DNA from 4 places in the Streptomyces sp. NPDC002580 genome. Region 2 is predicted to be linked to each of the others. Evidence: riboswitches for the same ligand, from Rfam matches in the RefSeq annotation. Region 2 holds a riboswitch; each other region holds the start of a gene.
The links. A riboswitch is a leader RNA that binds a small molecule or an ion and turns the genes downstream of it on or off. The one in region 2 is predicted to bind thiamine pyrophosphate.

Region 1 (4,205 bases), on a different contig from region 2:
CCGAGGAAACCATCATCGACCTGGTGGGCAGTGCCCGGGGAGAGTCCAACGTGGACCACATCTGTCTCACCGTGGAGCCGCTGGACTGGGACGAGGTCATCGCGTCGGGATCCTTCACCGTGCTCGAGGGCCCGGTCGAACGCTTCGGCGCACGGGGCACCGCCACTTCGGTCTACGTCCAGGATCCCGACGGCAACACGGTGGAACTGCGCTGGTACCCGCAGGACATCCGTACCTGACCGGGCATGGCCGGGGCGTGACCGGCCATGGCCCGACCGAGGGCGGCGGTCCGGGAGGATCAGCACCCGGACCGCGCCCTGCGGAGTGGTTCAGTCGGCCAACGGCAGGTACACGCGGTTGCCCGCCTCCGCGAACTCCCGGGACTTCCGCAGCATGCCCTCGGAGATCTCCTCCGCGGAGGCACCCTCGGCCGCGTCACCGCCGAACCGCTCGTTGATGCTCTGGCTGATCTTCATCGAGCAGAACTTCGGCCCGCACATGGAGCAGAAGTGGGCCGTCTTGGCGGGCTCGGCCGGCAGCGTCTCGTCGTGGAACTCCCGTGCCGTGTCCGGATCGAGGGCCAGGTTGAACTGGTCCTCCCACCGGAACTCGAAGCGGGCGTCGGACAGCGCGTCGTCCCAGTCCTGCGCGCCTGGGTGCCCCTTCGCGAGGTCGGCCGCGTGGGCGGCGATCTTGTAGGTGATGACGCCGGTCTTGACGTCGTCACGATCGGGGAGGCCCAGGTGCTCCTTGGGCGTGACGTAGCAGAGCATCGCCGTGCCCCACCAGGCGATCATCGCGGCACCGATGCCGGAGGTGATGTGGTCGTACGCCGGCGCGATGTCCGTCGTCAGCGGACCGAGCGTATAGAACGGAGCTTCATCACAGATCTCCTGCTGAAGGTCGATGTTCTCCTTGATCTTGTGCATCGGGACATGTCCCGGGCCTTCGATCATCGTCTGTACGTGAAAACGCTTCGCGACCTTGTTGAGTTCCCCGAGCGTCCTCAACTCAGCGAACTGTGCGGGGTCGTTAGCGTCGGCGATGGAGCCCGGCCGCAGCCCGTCGCCGAGCGAGTAGGTGACGTCGTACGCGGCGAGGATCTCGCAGAGTTCCTCGAAGTTCTCGTACAGGAACGACTCCTGGTGATGCGCGAGGCACCAGGCCGCCATGATCGAGCCACCGCGCGAGACGATGCCGGTCTTGCGGTTCGCCGTGAGCGGCACGTACGCCAGGCGCACGCCCGCGTGGACCGTCATGTAGTCCACGCCCTGCTCGGCCTGCTCGACGACCGTGTCCTTGTAGATCTCCCAGGTCAGCTCCTCGGCTCGGCCGTCGACCTTCTCCAGCGCCTGGTAGAGCGGCACCGTGCCGATGGGAACCGGGGAGTTGCGCAGCACCCATTCGCGCGTGGTGTGGATGTTGCGGCCGGTCGACAGGTCCATGACCGTGTCGGCGCCCCAGCGGGTGGCCCACGCCATCTTGTCGACCTCCTCCTCGATGGAGGAGGTGACCGCGGAATTGCCGATGTTGGCGTTGACCTTCACCAGGAACCGTTTACCGATGATCATCGGCTCGATCTCGGGGTGATTGACGTTCGCGGGCAGTACCGCGCGGCCCGCGGCGATCTCCTGGCGCACGACTTCGGGGTCCACGTTCTCCCGGACCGCGACGAACTCCATCTCGGGAGTGATCTCACCACGCCGCGCGTAGGCGAGCTGGGTGACCGCCGTCCCGGCGCGCCCCCGGCGCGGCTGGCGGGGCCTTCCGGGAAACACCGCGTCGAGGTTGCGCAGTCCCCCGCGCGGGGCCGTGTGCTTGATCCCGTCGTCCTCGGGACGGGCGGGACGGCCCGCGTACTCCTCGGTGTCCCCGCGGGCGATGATCCAGTTCTCACGCAGCGGCATCAGGCCCCTGCGTACATCGGTGTCGACGGCCGGATCGGTGTACGGGCCGGAGGTGTCGTACAGCGTCACGGAGCGCCCGTTGGTGAGGTGCACCTGACGGACCGGCACCCGCAGATCGGGGCGCGTGCCCCCGACGTACGCCTTGTGCCAGCCGATGGACCTCCCCGTCTCCCCGCCGGGCGGCGGTGACGATGCTCCGTCCGTCTGACTGGAGGCAGGCGTGCGCATGTCTTTGTTGGTCATGAGACCTACTCCCTACGCCGGCATTACCCGGTAACAGGTTCAGCGGTCGACGCAGCGGATTCCGTTCGTCGATGTTTCATGTGAAACATCGCGAAGACGGAGGTCAGCGTCCTCTCAGCCCGGTGCTCCGAGCTCCCGCGTGTGCAAAGGTGGCTCTACGCTAGCCTCCGGGCTGGCGCGGTGAACAGAGGGCCCTTGACCTCCTTGCGATGATCGCTCGGTGACGACAACCCAGCAGCCCTCGTTCCCCCCCTCCGAGCCGCCACGTCGGCGTGGCTCCGACGACGGCCATGGACATGGCTCCGGCGAGGGGCGCGGGCCGGACGCGGGCGACGGTCACGGGCACAGCCCCGCTCCCGGCGGTGGACACGGGCACAGCCACAGTCACGGTCCCGCCGCGCCGGTCTCCAAACGTCTGCGCAAGGTCATCGCCGCGGTACTGATCCCCTTCGCGGCCGCGGTCGCGGTGGGTCTCGTGGTGCTCTGGCCCGGTGGAACCCCCGCTCACGAGCGGACCGGTGTCGGCTTCGACCGGCAGACCCAGCAGGCGACGGTCACAAAGATCGACAAGGTGGACTGCAAGTCGGTGAACGCCTCGGGGCAGGCCCCGGCGGGCGACACGTCCACCGCCGAGGGTTCCTCCGCCCGACAGCGGGCGAAGAGTGACTGCAAGAAGGCCACGGTCCGGATCGACACCGGCAAGGACGAGGGCCGCACGTTCACCGAGATCGTTCAGCCGGACCAGACACGGCAGTTGGAACAGGGCGAGAAGGTCGTCGTCGCGTACGAGCCCTCCGCCCCCAAGGACCTCCAGTACTCGGTCACGGACGCGAACCGGAAGCTGCCCCTGACCCTGCTGGCGGGGATCTTCGCCGTGGTCGTCGTAGTGGTCGGCCGGATGCGCGGCGTCATGGCGCTGATCGCCCTGGCCATCAGCTTCATGATCCTCAACTTCTTCATCCTGCCCGCGATCCTGCAGGGCTCGAACCCGTTGATCGTCGCCGTCGTCGGGTCCAGCGCGATCATGCTGATCGCGCTCTACATGTGTCACGGCCTGTCGGCCCGGACCTCCGTGGCGGTGGTCGGCACCCTGCTCTCGCTCGTGCTGATCGGCATCCTCGGCTCGGTCTTCATCGACTGGGCCGTGCTGACCGGCAACACCGACGACAGCACCGGCCTGATCCACGGTCTCTACCCGTCCATCGACATGAGCGGTCTTCTGCTGGCCGGAGTCATCATCGGTTCGCTCGGCGTGCTGGACGATGTGACGGTCACCCAGACCTCCGCGGTCTGGGAACTGCACGAGGCCAATCCCACTATGGGCCGGCGCGGCCTGTACCGCGCGGGCATCCGTATCGGCCGCGACCACATCGCGTCGGTCGTGAACACGCTCGTCCTGGCCTACGCCGGCGCCGCGCTGCCCCTGCTTCTGCTGTTCTCGATCGCTCAGAGCAGCGTGGGCACCGTCGCGAACAGCGAACTGGTCGCGGAGGAGATCGTGCGCACCCTGGTCGGCTCGATCGGCCTGGTCGCCGCGGTGCCGGTGACGACCGCGCTGGCCGCCCTCGTGGTCGCCGCGGACCGCGAGGGGTCCGTCGCCGGTCCGGTCGAGCCGGTCGGAGCCGGTACTCCCGCGCGGAGCGGGAAGGGCCGCCGCCGCAAGCGCTGAACCGTCCACCAGGAGCGCCGAACCCGTCCGGCGCTCAGGCCGCGGTGAGGAAGCGTTACTCCGCTCGGGGACGGCGGGGTTTCATCCCGCGCTCTGCTCCTCCGCCAGGATGCGGTCGAGCGCTTCGTCGAGGGATGTGTCGAAACCCGCGAGGGAGCGCTCCTGGCCGAGCGGCACCAACTTGTCCGTACGGTCGAGGAACGCGACGAGCGGCGCGGCACCGGACCTGAACAGCGCATGGTCTCCACCGACCTGAAGCCGGATCAGCACCTCACCGAACGTCTCCGGATCGGCCGGAGCGATGTGGACATCGCCGTCGCCGCAGGGCCTGCCCACCCCGTCGATCAGCAGTTCCCGCCCGAACGCCCAGGTCACGGGCGCGTCTC
Region 2 (4,205 bases):
GTCGTTGACCGCGAGGAGCTTGCCGTGGCGGGCGCAGGCGTCCGCGAGGACCTGGAGGTGTTCCAGTTCCTCGCCCGCCTCCATGCCCTTGTCCCGCAGTTGCACGATGTCGACGCCGCCCGCCAGGACCGCGTCGAGGAACTCGGCGAGGTCGCCCTGACGCCTGCGGGCGTCCGTGCACAGGTAGACGCGGGCGTCGGCGAGCCGGGCCCTCGCGGTGGCGGCGGCGTTCTCAGGCATGCGGGTGTCCCCCCTTGTCGGTGCGCGGGGAGCGCGGCGGGCGGGATGGTCCCGCCCGCCGCGCTCCCCGCGCCGGACGGTCTCGTTCAGGTCAGACGGCGAGCGCCTGGGCGCGGCGCTTCACCTCCGTGCCGCGATTCTCGCTCAGCGCCTGCGCGGGGGTGCCGGGCAGGCTCGGGTCGGGGGTGAAGAGCCACTCGAGGGCCTCTTCGTCGGAGAAGCCGTCGTCCCTCAGGAGCGTCAGGGTGCCGGCCAGGCCCTTGACGACCTTCTGTTCGTCCGCGTCGATGAAGTCGGCGGGGACGTGCAGCGCGCGGTTCTCACCACGGCGTACGGCGATCAGCTGGCCGTCCTTGACCAGCTGCCGGACGCGCGTCACCTCGACGCCGAACTGTTCGGCGATGTCGGGGAGGGTGAGCCAGGCGGGGACGAGAGCATCGATCTTTGCGTCAATCTCGGTCACGGGACAAGCCTGCCATCCCGGACCGACAGTCGGAAGCCGAGGGCGTCCGACCAGGGTGACGGATCAGGCGGTGGCGGCCTTGAGCGGCCTCGACGGGTCCTCGAGAAGCTCCGGATCCATCGGCGCACCCGCCTCGATGAGCCGGCGGCCCTGGGCGAGATCCCTGGGCCGGCCGACCGCCAGGAGGGCGACCAGACGTGTCTCGCGGAGCCAGCACACCGACCAGGAGGCGCCCGAGGGGTCACCGCGCCACACCAGGGAGTCGGCGGGCGCGTGGTGGCCGACGTACTGCACGAAGCGGCCGAACTGCTCGGACCAGAAGTACGGCACCGGGTCGTAGGCGGCGGGCGACTCTCCGATGATGTTCGCGGCGACCGTGCGCGGGCCCTGGAGGGCGTTGTCCCAGTGGTGGACGAGGAGACGGTCCTCGTAGCGTCCCGACGGGAAGGAGGCGCAGTCGCCGACCGCGTACACGTCGGGCAGGGAGGTGCGCAGGTGCTCGTCGGCGACGATCTCGCGGTGGGCGCCGAGCTCGATGCCCGAACCGGCGATCCAGGCGGTCGCGGGCCGCGCCCCGATCCCGACCACGACGGCGCCCGCGGGCAGCCGGGAGCCGTCGTCCAGGACCACCGCGCCGGGCTCGACGCGCTCCACGCGCGCGTGGGTGCGCAGCAAGGCCCCGCTGTCCGCGTACCAGGCGGTCATCGGCGCGGCCACCTCGGCGGGCAGGGCGTCGGCGAGCGGCCGGTCGGCGGCCTCCACGACGGTGACCTCGCACCCCGCCTCACGCGCGGCCGTGGCGAACTCGGCGCCGATCCAGCCCGCGCCGACGACCACGATGTCGTGCTGCCGGGCGAGGACGGGACGCAGCCGGTCGGCGTCGTCCAGGGTGCGCAGGAGATGCACTCCGGGCACGCCCTCCGCGCCGGGCAGCTGGATCGGTTCCGCGCCGGTGGCCACGACCAGGACGTCGTACGGGACGGGCCCGCCCGCCGTGTCCAGCTCGTGGTCCGCGGGGCGCACGCCGAGCGCCTCGCGGCCCAGCCTGAGATCGATGTCCAGGGCCTCGAAGTCGATGTCGAAGGCGGAGCCCTCGGCCTTGCCCAGCAGGACCGCCTTGGACAGCGGCGGCCGGTCGTACGGCTGGTGAGGCTCCGCGCCGATCAGCGTGACGGTGCCCGTGAAGCCCTGCTCGCGCAGGGCGACCGCGGTCTGCACCCCGGCCATGCCCGCGCCCACCACGACGACCCGCCGTGCCGTGGACCCCCGCGCCGGGGACTGTGCCTGCGTCTGCTCGCTCACCTGATCACCTTAGACACCTGACAGTTCATCAGTCAGCGGACGTGCTCAGTGACCTGTTCCACACGGCCGGTCCCGCGCACCTCTTCCACCACGCTCGTCCCTGTGCCCTCCCGCGACTCCCACTCCCAGGTCTCCTCCAGCCGCACCCGGCCGTCGGGCAGTTCCACCACGAGGGACACGCAGTGGCCCGACGCGGTGGTCCCGTCGTGCTTCAGCTGCACGTACCGGAAGTCGAGGCGGTCACCCTCACGGGTACCCACAAGATGGCCGCGGACCACGTCGCCGCCCGCGTAGCCGGCCCAGACCACGCCGTTCTCCTCGCGGTACGCGAACCGGGTGCGGGTCCCCACCTGCCCGGGAGCCTGGTCGGCTACGGGGGCGAGGACGAGGCCGTCGAGCGATCGGGCCATGGGCGGAGGCTCCCTTACTGGGGCGGGCGGCGGCGGGCTAGGCTGGCCAACGTAAAGCACTCGCGGGAGCCCGGACGCACCGGGCTGAGAGGGAGGCTGGAGCGGCCTCCGACCGTACGAACCTGATCCGGATCATGCCGGCGAAGGGAGGGGCTGGACGCCCATGTCGCCTGCACGTTCGTCAGACGTCCTCGTCATCGGGGGCGGAATCATCGGTCTCGTGACGGCCTGGCGGTCCGCGCAGCGCGGGTTCACCACCGCGCTCGTGGACCCCGAGCCGGGTGGCGGGGCCGCGCAGGTGGCGGCCGGGATGCTGGCCGCCGTGACCGAGCTGCACTACGGCGAGGAGACCCTGCTGGGTCTCAACCTCGCCTCCGCGCGCCGCTATCCGGACTTCGCCGCCGAGCTCACCGAGGCGACCGGCCAGGACCTCGGCTACCTCCGGTCCGGCACGCTGGCCGTCGCGCTGGACGCCGACGACCGCGCCCACCTGCGGGAACTGCACGCCCTGCAGATCCGGTCGGGGCTGGAGTCGCAGTGGCTGAGCGGCCGGGAGTGCCGCCGTCTCGAACCGATGCTGGCGCCCGGCGTACGCGGCGGCCTGCGGGTCGACGGCGACCACCAGATCGACCCGCGGCGCCTGGCGGCAGCCCTGGTCACGGCCTGCGAGCGGGCCGGGGTCGTCCTGCACCGGACGTGGGCGCAGCGGCTGACGGTCGTACGGGAGCGGGCCGCCGGGGTCGTCACCACGGACGGCACCGAGCTCGCCGCGGGCCGGGTGGTCCTCGCCGGGGGCAGCCTCAGCGGGCGCCTGGAGGGCGTCCCCGAGGACGTCCTGCCGCCCGTGCGCCCGGTGAAGGGCCAGGTGCTGAGGCTCTCCGTGCCCCAGCGGTGCGCGCCCTTCCTGAACCGCACCGTGCGCGCCGTGGTGCGTGGCAGCCACGTCTATCTGGTGCCGCGCGAGAACGGCGAGCTCGTGGTGGGCGCGACCAGCGAGGAGCTGGGCTGGGACACCACGGTGACGGCGGGAGGTGTCTACGAACTGCTGCGGGACGCCCACGAGTTGGTGCCCGGCATCACCGAACTGCCGCTGGTCGAGACCCGCGCGGGGCTGCGTCCGGGTTCGCCCGACAACGCGCCGCTGCTCGGCCCGACCGCGCTGGACGGACTGCTGCTGGCCACCGGGCACTTCCGCAACGGCGTGCTCCTGACGCCTGTCACCGGCGACGCCATGGCCCACGTCCTGACCACCGGCGAACTCCCCGCCGAGGCCCGCCCCTTCACTCCCCTGCGTTTCGGCGCCGACGCCCTCCCCACTCTCACGGAGCTGCCCGTATGAACATCGTCGTCAACGGGGAGCGGCGGCGGATCGCCGCGGGCACCGCGCTCGACACGCTCGTCGCGACCCTCACCCCCGCGCCGTCCGGAGTGGCCGCCGCCCTGAACGAGACCGTCGTCCCGCGCGCGCAGTGGCCGTCCACCTCCCTCACCGACGGCGACCGCGTGGAAGTCCTCACCGCCGTCCAGGGAGGCTGACCCATGGCCGACGACCCCTTCGTCCTCGGCGGTACGACCTACGGGTCCCGGCTGATCATGGGCACGGGCGGCGCGCCCAGCCTCGACGTCCTGGAGCGCTCCCTGGTGGCGTCCGGCACGGAGCTGACGACGGTCGCGATGCGCCGGGTGGACGCCTCCGTGCACGGTTCGGTCCTGTCGGTGCTCGACCGGCTGGGCATCCGGGTCCTGCCGAACACGGCCGGCTGCTACACCGCCGGCGAGGCCGTGCTGAC
Region 3 (4,205 bases), on a different contig from region 2:
CACCGCGAGCCCTGTGACGCCGATCTGCGCGGTCGCCTTCATGGTGTGCTCCTTGGATCCGGATCTGCCTCCCCGCGTACCTGACGGGCGAGCAGACGACTGTCGCTGTGCCGATCAGTACGCACGGCAGGGGGCGAGGTGTTCACCTCCGGGCGCAGCTCGTGCGGCACTTCCCGCACTCGGCGCCCCGGGCCGGGGCCGGACCCGGACGTTCCGGGCGGGCGGGAACGGACGGAATCGATGGTTCCGTGTCCGGGCGGCCGCGGTCTCAGGCGTTCCGGCGCAGCCGCCATCCGTGGTCGACCGGCCCGATGCCGGCGCCGAGCGCGAAACCGGCCTCGATGGCGGCGGTCACGTACTCCTTGGCCCGCCGCACGGCCTCCGGCACCGGAAGGCCCTCGGCGAGGCCGACGGCGATCGCCGAGGCGAGGGTGCAACCGGTGCCGTGCGTGTGCCGGTTGTCGTGGCGCGGCGCGCGCAGCCAGTGCTCCGCCGTGCCGTCGGTCAGCAGATCGACGGCCTCTCCCGGCAGATGGCCCCCCTTCACCAGCACCCAACGGGGACCGTACGCGAGCAGCAGGCCGGCGGCCCGGCGCATGCCCTCCTCGTCCCGCACCTTCATCCCGGTGAGCTGGGCGACCTCGTCGAGATTCGGGGTGGCCACGGTCGCCCGAGGCAGCAGCCGGGTCCGTACGGCGTCCAGCGCCTCGTCGGCCAGCAGCCGGTGCCCGTGCTTGGAGACGCTCACCGGATCCACGACGACCGGAGCGGTCAGGTCGGACAGCAGCTCGGCGACCGTCGTGACCAGGCCCGGCGAGGAGAGCATCCCGGTCTTCACGGCCTGCACCCCGATGTCGTCGACCACACTGCGGTACTGGGCCCGCACCGCCTCCTCGGACAGCTCCCAAGCACCCTGCACCCCCACGGAGTTCTGCGCGGTCACGGCGGTGAGCACGCTCATCCCGTGGGCGCCCAGCGCCAGCATCGTCTTCAGGTCGGCCTGGATTCCGGCGCCTCCGCCGGAGTCGGATCCGGCGATCGTCAGAACGCGGGGCGGTGTGGTCATGCGAGGTGTTCCTCTCGGGTACGGCTTCGGGCGCGCGGCCCCTCGTCCGACGGAGCGTGGACCGATCCCGGGCAACCCCGTGCGGTCCAGGGCGAGTTCTAGGCGCGGCGGCGCAGCCGCACCGGGGCGTAGAGGCCGAGGGCGACGAGGAACGCCACGTAGTACGAGAGGTCGGCGCCGTGCAGGGCGTCGGCGACCGGACCGACGTACAGGCTCGTGTCCATGAACGGCACGGCGGCGCCGAACGCCGCGACGAAGGCCACCGACGACAGCCACCCGGAGTCGGGTCGGGCGGTCTCGGCGGCGAGGTCGACCGGTGCGCCGCCGCGTTGCCGGCCGCGGGCGATCCAGTCGACGACGACGATCGCGACGAACCCGGGGATCCAATAGCCCACGAACAGCAGCACGTTCTGGAAACGGGCCGTGGTGTCGGCGGCGTGCATCCACAGCACCAGCGGGAAACCGAGCGCGGCGGCCAGCGCGGCGGCCAGCGGACGCGGTATCCGTACGCCCACGGTCTGCAGCGCCAGCGAACCGCTGTAGTCGTTCATCGCGTTGCTGCACACCGCCGCCAGGGCCACGGCCAGCAGCCCGAACGCGCCCGCGGTCCCGCCGCCGAGCAACTCCTCGACCCCCGCCGCCGTCTGGTCGGTCAGCACCGACGCGCCCCACAGTCCGAGGACCTGGACGGCGACGAAGGACACGACGAGGCCGAGCAGGGTGCACCAGAACATCCGGGGGCGGGAGGTGGCCCGCGGCAGGTAGCGGCTGAAGTCGCTGGCGTAGGGCGCCCAGGACAGCGAGAGGCTGAGCGCGATGGTGCTGGTGAGTACGAACGAGCCCACGCGGTCGGCCCCGGTCGCGGCTCCGGTCGTGGCGGGGTGGACGCCGTCCAGCATCCGCCAGGCGATCACCGCGAACGCCACGGCGAGCACGAACGTCATGACGATCTGGAGGCGGTGGATCGCCTCGTAGCCGAGGACGCCGAGGGCCCCCTGGGCCAGCATCATGACCAGCACGCCGACCCAGAACGGCCAGCCGCACAGCCGGGCCAGCGCGTCCCCGCCGAACAGGCCGATCAGCGCGTCCCAGGCGACCGACGACAGCCACTGGAGCATTCCCGGCAGTGCGACCGCCCGGCCGAAAGCGAGGCGTGCGAGGGGGAGTTGGCCGCTCCCGGTGAGGCCGCCCCAGGTGCTGAGGTAGGCGGTCGGCAGCGCGCCGACCACGGTGCCGAGGACGACCGCCGCGAGGGCGGTGGTGAAGTCCAGGCCCAGAGCGATCCCGATGGTGCCGGTGAACACGCCCGTCATCGTCAGGTTCGGGGCGAACCACACCGTGAACAGGCGGCCGGCGCCGCCGTACCGGTTGTCCTCGGGGACCGGCTCGATGCCGTGTCCCTCCACCCGGAGGTCACCGGGTGCGGCGGGCATCCGTCCGTCGAAGACGGCGGGCCGGCTGTCGGCGGGCAGCCCGCCGGAAACATGCGCCAACGGCATGGAGACATCCCTCCGCCAGTATGAACTGGTTCAGGTTCGACGGGTGTGATCTCAGCCCTCGGACGGGGCACCCCGTGTCCGGTACGACGGACACACTAACCGCATCCCCTCGCTCCCGGGTACGCCGGTCCGCTCCTCCACGCGACGAAGACCCGCGCACACGACTCGGTCCAGACCGGCCCGGCCCACCTCACGTCCACCGGCTGCCCACGTCCATCCCCCCGTCCACCGGCTGTCCACGCGTTCCGCCCCGCCCGGGACCCGCGGTCCGGCGGGACGCGGCGCTGCGGGACAAGGCTCGGGCGGACGAACCCGTGGCCGCTCGGACGGAAGCGCGACCGGCGCACCCGGGCAGCACGCGCGGCGGCGCGCGTCCGTCGCGTCCGAGCGGTCACGATCGGGCTTCCCCACAGCGCGGCGAGTGCCGCCGCTCGGTACTGTCGGAAGTGATCGCCGCCCGCTCCCCGCTCCGGGTTTCCCGGACCCCGGGAGCCGGGCTGAAGGAGGCAGGGTGCCGTGACCGTGATCTCCCTGAAGTCCGCGCAGGTGCGGGAAGGGCTCACCCTCCCGTACGCCGAAGCCGGTTACCCCGGTGGCACACCGGTCGTCCTCGTACACGGGCTGGGCGACTCCTGGTGGTCCTTCGAGCCCCTCCTGCGGCGCTTCCCGGCGTCCCTGCACGGCTACGCGCCGACCCAGCGCGGTCACGGCGACGCCGACCGCCCTCCGGAGGGCTACGCTCCCGAGGATTTCGCCGCCGACCTGGTGGCCTTCCTCGACGCGGTCGACATCCCCCGCGCCATCCTGGTCGGAGCGTCCAGCGGCGGCGTCGCGGCCCGGATCGTCGCCGGCAGCCACCCCGACCGCATCGCCGGTCTCGTGCTGCTCGGCGTCCCCGGCACCCTCGCCGACAAACCCGCGGCGAGCGGCCTGCGGAAGGCGCTGGAAGGCCTCTCCGATCCCGTGCCCCGCCCCTTCGTCGAGGACTTCCTGTCCGGCACGGCGGCCCGCCCGATCGCCCGGGGCTTCATCGAGACGATGGTCGAGGAGAGCCTCAAACTCCCCGCGCACGTCTGGAAGGAGACCGCGGCCGGGCTCCTCGACACCGATCTCGCCGCCACGCTCGCGGGCATCCTGGTGCCCACCCTCGTCATCTGGGGCGACCAGGACGAGTACCTGCCCCGCGAGGACCAGCAGGTCATCCTGGACGCCGTCCACGGCGCCGGCTTCCTCGTCTACGAAGGCGCCGGCCACGTCGTCCACTGGGAACAGCCCGAACGCGTGGTCGCCGACATCGCCGCGTTCGCCGCGCGGCTCGCCCACCCCGGCACCCCCGCCGGCCCGGCCTGACGTCTCCGGAAGGCACCGCCCGACCTCGTCCGCGGGGTGAACGGCGGCGCGTCGCGGCCGTGTCGAGGACGGGCCGGCGCAGCTGTTCTCCGCACCCGGTCGCCGCGTCGGAGCGACGGGCGGGGCCGCCCGCGCGGAGCCTCGCCGCCCGCGACCGACCATTGACGCGATCCGTACCGCCGACGCTCGCCCTGTCATGGCATGCTCATGCTCCCCACAGGAAGGGATCACGTGCCATGAGACCGAGCCGACGCTCCCTGCTCGCCGCCACCGCCGTACTGGGCACCGTC
Region 4 (4,205 bases), on a different contig from region 2:
ACCGCCGCCGTCGCGAGGTCGAAGATCTCGGAGGTCTGCCGGTAGATCTCGACCTCCAGGGTCGAGAAGGTGGGGCCGCCGAGGATCTGCACCACGCCGAACGAGGTGAAGGTGAAGAGGAAGACCATCAGGGCCGCCGCGGCCACGGCCGGTCCGAGCGCCGGGAGCGTCACCCGGCGCCAGGCCGCGAAGCGCGAGGCGCCGAGCACGCGCGCGGCCTCCTCCTGGCGCGGGTCCAGCTGCGACCAGAGGCCGCCGACGGTCCGTACGACGACCGCGTAGTTGAAGAAGACATGGGCGAGCAGGATCGCCCACACCGTGGTGTCCAGGCGTACGCCCCACAGCTCGTCGAGCAGCCCGCCCCGGCCGACCAGCGCGAGGAACGCCGTGCCGACGACCACGGTCGGCAGCACGAAGGGCACGGTGACCACGGCCCGGAGGATCTGCTTGCCCCGGAAATCGAAGCGCGCGAACACGTACGCGCCGGGGAGCGCGACCAGCAGGGTGAGCGCCGTCGAGGCGAGCGCCTGCCAGGTGGTGAACCACAGGACGTGCCGGATGCCGGAGTCGGCCAGCACCTCCGTGATCCGGCCCAGCCGCCAGCCGTCGTCCCCGCGCAGCCCCCGTGTGACGATCGCGGCGACGGGATAGGCGAAGAACACCGCGAAGAACGCGACGGGCAGGGCCATCAGCCCGAGCCGCGCCACGTTCCGCCCGCGCTCCCTCCGCCGGCCGCCGCCGGGACCGGCGGCCGCTTCGGCTCCGCCGGCTCCTTCGGGCCGGTCGGTTACTTCAGTACGAGCGAGGTCCACGACTTGACCCACTGGTCGCGTTCGGCGGCGATCTTCTGGGGGGCGAGGGTCTCGGGGTCCTTTGCCTGCGGACCGTACCGGGTGAACTCCGGCGGCACCTGCGCGCCCTCACGCACTGGATAGACGAACATGTTCAGCGGCATGTCGTCCTGGAACTCCTTGGTGAGCAGGAAGTCGAGGAGTGCCTTGCCGCCCTTGGCGTTCTCGGCGTTGCTCAGCAGACCCGCGTACTCGACCTGGCGGAAGCAGGTGCCCGTCGCGACCCCGGTCGGAGCGGTGGTGGGCTTCGGGTCGGCGTAGATGACCTCGGCCGGCGGCGAGGAGGCGTACGAGACGACGAGCGGGCGGTCGGCCTTGGCCTTCTTGCCGCCGGCGGACCCCGAGAACTCCTCGTTGTACGCCTGCTCCCAGCCGTCCACCACCTTCACCCCGTTGGCCTTGAGCTTCTTCCAGTAGTCCTCCCAGCCCTGGTCCCCGTAGTGCGCGGCGGAGCCGAGCAGGAAGCCGAGGCCGGGCGAGGACGTGGAGGCGTTCTCGGTGACGAGGAGATTCTTGTACGCGGGCTTGACCAGGTCGTCGAAGGACCGCGGCGGCGTCAGCCCGTGCTCGCTGAACCAGGCCTTGTCGTAGTTGACGCAGATGTCGCCGGTGTCGATGGGCGTGACCCGGTGCTTGTCCCGGTCGGTCCGGTACTCGGGCAGGACCTTGTCCGCGTCCTTGGCCGTGTACGGCTGGAACAGTCCGTTGTCGAGCGCGCGGGAGAGCAGGGTGTTGTCGACGCCGAAGAAGACGTCCCCCTGCGGGTTGTCCTTGGTCAGGACGGCCTTGTTGACGGCCTGGCCCGCGTCGCCGTCCTTGAGGACCCTGACCTGGTAGCCGGACCGCTTCTCGAAGTCCTTGAGCACGCTCTTCGACACGAGCCACGAGTCGTGGCTGACGAGCGTGACCGTCTTCGGATCGCCCGAGCCGCCGCCGTCGGACGAGCCGCACGCGGACAGTACGGGCATCGCGACGAGCCCGAGGACGGCCAGGGCCGCGATCCGCCCGTTCTTGATGATGGTGCTCACTGATTCCTCCTGGGTGACCAGGAAGAGACGCGGCCCTGCCCGGGACCTCTGACGGTTCCCGGGCAGGGCGCAACAGCTTGAGTAACGACCGAACTTCCTACCCGGAATGACCCGGGCGAGGTTCAGAGGGTCTGCGGGCTGTCCCGCACTCTCAGCGCTGTGGCGCTCCCCTGTCGGAATATGAAGATGTCTGACTATGAAGAACTACTGACTCGGCTCAGCCTACCGCTCGGTCGCGGCGAGCTGACCACACGCTCCGTCGATCTCCTGGCCACGGGTGTCCCGGACGGTCACCGGCACACCATGAGCCGCGATCGCCTCGACGAACGCCTTCTCGTCCTCGGGCCGCGAGGCGGTCCACTTCGAGCCCGGGGTCGGGTTCAGCGGGATGAGGTTGACATGGACGGGCTTGCCCTTGAGCATGCGCCCGAGCCGGTCACCACGCCACGCCTGGTCGTTGATGTCCCGGATCAGGGCGTACTCGATGGACAGGCGCCGCCCGGACTTGGCCGCGTACTCCCATCCGGCGTCCAGCACCTCCCGCACGTTCCACCGCGTGTTCACGGGGACGAGGGTGTCGCGCAGTTCGTCGTCCGGCGCGTGCAGCGAGATCGCGAGCCGGCACTTGAAGCCCTCGTCGGAGAACCGGTTGATGGCGGGGACCAGCCCGACCGTCGACACCGTGATACCGCGCTGCGAGAGCCCGAGCCCGTCCGGCTCGGGGTCGGTCAGCGCGCGGATCGCACCGACCACCCGCTTGTAGTTGGCGAGCGGCTCGCCCATGCCCATGAAGACGATGTTGCTCAGCCGCGCCGGGCCGCCGGGGATCTCGCCGTCACGGAGCGCCCGCATGCCGTCGACAATCTGGTGCACGATCTCGCCGGTCGACAGGTTCCGGTCCAGACCGGCCTGTCCGGTGGCGCAGAACGGGCAGTTCATCCCGCAGCCCGCCTGCGAGCTGATGCACATGGTGACCCGGTCCGGGTAGCGCATGAGCACGGACTCGACGAGCGTGCCGTCGAAGAGCCGCCACAGGGTCTTGCGGGTGGTCTCCTGGTCGGTCGACAGATGCCGCACGACCGTCATCAGCTCGGGAAGCAGCGCCTCCTGGAGCTTGCCGCGCGAGGCGGCCGGGATGTCCGTCCACTGGTCGGGGTCGTGCGCGTACCGGGCGAAGTAGTGCTGAGAGAGCTGCTTGGCACGAAACGGCTTCTCGCCGATCGCGGCAACCGCCTCTTTCCGCTCGGCGGGCGTGAGATCGGCAAGGTGCCGCGGCGGCTTCTGAGCTCCGCGCGGCGCTACAAAGGTGAGTTCTCCGGGCTTCGGCATAACCCTTCCAGTGTCGCAGATCGTTTGGCCCGGCCCAGGTCAGATGGGCGAGCGCCTCGTCACCCTCCGGTGTCCCCTGTCACCGTTGGTCAACCTTTCACGGCCCAAAGACGGCCCGGCAGCCCATGTCTGGCCTGGCCTGGCCTGGCCAGGCGGATCTTGACCTCGCCCGCGTCGGGAAACGGGTACCCGCCGGGCGGGAACCGGTGTAACGTCACGCTCTTCGCCCGGCCCACGGTGCGGAGTCCCGGTAGGTAGCCGCCATGCTCGATCAGCCTGTCCCCGACCCGTACACGATGTGGCGGCTCGCCCTCGCCGAGGTGGACCTGATCTTCGCCTCCCCTCCGGAGCTCGACCGGCCGGTGGAGGGGTGCACTCGTTGCTTCACGGAAGCGGAACTGCGCATCCTCGGCGGTGATCCGCGGGATGTGCCGGATGACGTCCTCGAAGGCTTCATGGGCAAGGCCGTCGATCACTGGGACGCGGACCAGTACCCGGTCCTGTGGCGCCGCCTCATACCGCGTGCCTTGCGTCACTGGGGCCCGGAAGGCCCTGGCACCGACCCGTCCCATGAGCTGCGCGGTCTCGGCCGGTACGGGGCCGAACTGATCAGCTGGCCGGTCGCCGAGCGCACCGCGGTCGAGCAGGCGTTCCGGGCACTGCTCACCCTCGCCCTCACCGGCGGCCGGTCCCCGGCGGACATCCGTGACCTCGTGGAAGGCGTCGCCCACGCCACGGGCGGCCTGGAGCCATGGCTGGACCACATCGCCGGCTTCTCCGGCCCCGCCGCGGATGCTGGCCTCGTCCGACTGACACTGGGCTGGGGGACGGATTTCCTGTGGGAGGAGTTCGATTTCACGTGGTGGTACGACGGCGACCCGCGAACCGTCGCCGACTGGCTGCTCACGCAGCGACCCCGCATCGCGTCCTTCACGGCACGCCACCCACGCTGCAAGAACGCCGCCGACGCGCTCATCGCGATCTCCCACCTTCAAGA

Region 1: it holds a riboswitch for thiamine pyrophosphate, as region 2 does, so the genes downstream of both, thiC (phosphomethylpyrimidine synthase ThiC) here and thiO (glycine oxidase ThiO) in region 2, are expected to answer to the same signal.
Region 3: it holds a riboswitch for thiamine pyrophosphate, as region 2 does, so the genes downstream of both, ACFYW7_RS27770 (purine-cytosine permease family protein) here and thiO (glycine oxidase ThiO) in region 2, are expected to answer to the same signal.
Region 4: it holds a riboswitch for thiamine pyrophosphate, as region 2 does, so the genes downstream of both, ACFYW7_RS32540 (thiamine ABC transporter substrate binding subunit) here and thiO (glycine oxidase ThiO) in region 2, are expected to answer to the same signal.

What each region holds. Positions count from the first base shown of each region.
Region 1 covers NZ_JBIAQZ010000003.1:178,538-182,742, forward strand. The annotation lists gene ACFYW7_RS11735 (VOC family protein) at 1-239, shown strand, start outside; gene thiC (phosphomethylpyrimidine synthase ThiC) at 330-2,150, opposite strand; TPP riboswitch at 2,143-2,299, opposite strand; gene ACFYW7_RS11745 (YibE/F family protein) at 2,371-3,819, shown strand; gene ACFYW7_RS11750 (SsgA family sporulation/cell division regulator) at 3,901-4,205, opposite strand, start outside.
Region 2 covers NZ_JBIAQZ010000001.1:1,073,585-1,077,789, reverse strand. The annotation lists gene thiE (thiamine phosphate synthase) at 1-240, opposite strand, end outside; gene ACFYW7_RS04630 (Rv2175c family DNA-binding protein) at 332-703, opposite strand; gene ACFYW7_RS04625 (NAD(P)/FAD-dependent oxidoreductase) at 767-2,005, opposite strand; gene ACFYW7_RS04620 (hypothetical protein) at 2,038-2,415, opposite strand; TPP riboswitch at 2,468-2,581, shown strand; gene thiO (glycine oxidase ThiO) at 2,579-3,754, shown strand; gene thiS (sulfur carrier protein ThiS) at 3,751-3,951, shown strand; gene ACFYW7_RS04605 (thiazole synthase) at 3,955-4,205, shown strand, end outside.
Region 3 covers NZ_JBIAQZ010000009.1:402,554-406,758, forward strand. The annotation lists gene gndA (NADP-dependent phosphogluconate dehydrogenase) at 1-42, opposite strand, end outside; gene thiD (bifunctional hydroxymethylpyrimidine kinase/phosphomethylpyrimidine kinase) at 269-1,066, opposite strand; gene ACFYW7_RS27770 (purine-cytosine permease family protein) at 1,165-2,565, opposite strand; TPP riboswitch at 2,556-2,650, opposite strand; gene ACFYW7_RS27775 (alpha/beta fold hydrolase) at 3,082-3,915, shown strand; gene ACFYW7_RS27780 (phospholipase) at 4,152-4,205, shown strand, end outside.
Region 4 covers NZ_JBIAQZ010000012.1:225,489-229,693, reverse strand. The annotation lists gene ACFYW7_RS32545 (ABC transporter permease) at 1-812, opposite strand, end outside; gene ACFYW7_RS32540 (thiamine ABC transporter substrate binding subunit) at 788-1,819, opposite strand; TPP riboswitch at 1,956-2,061, opposite strand; gene rlmN (23S rRNA (adenine(2503)-C(2))-methyltransferase RlmN) at 2,102-3,208, opposite strand; gene ACFYW7_RS32530 (hypothetical protein) at 3,472-4,205, shown strand, end outside.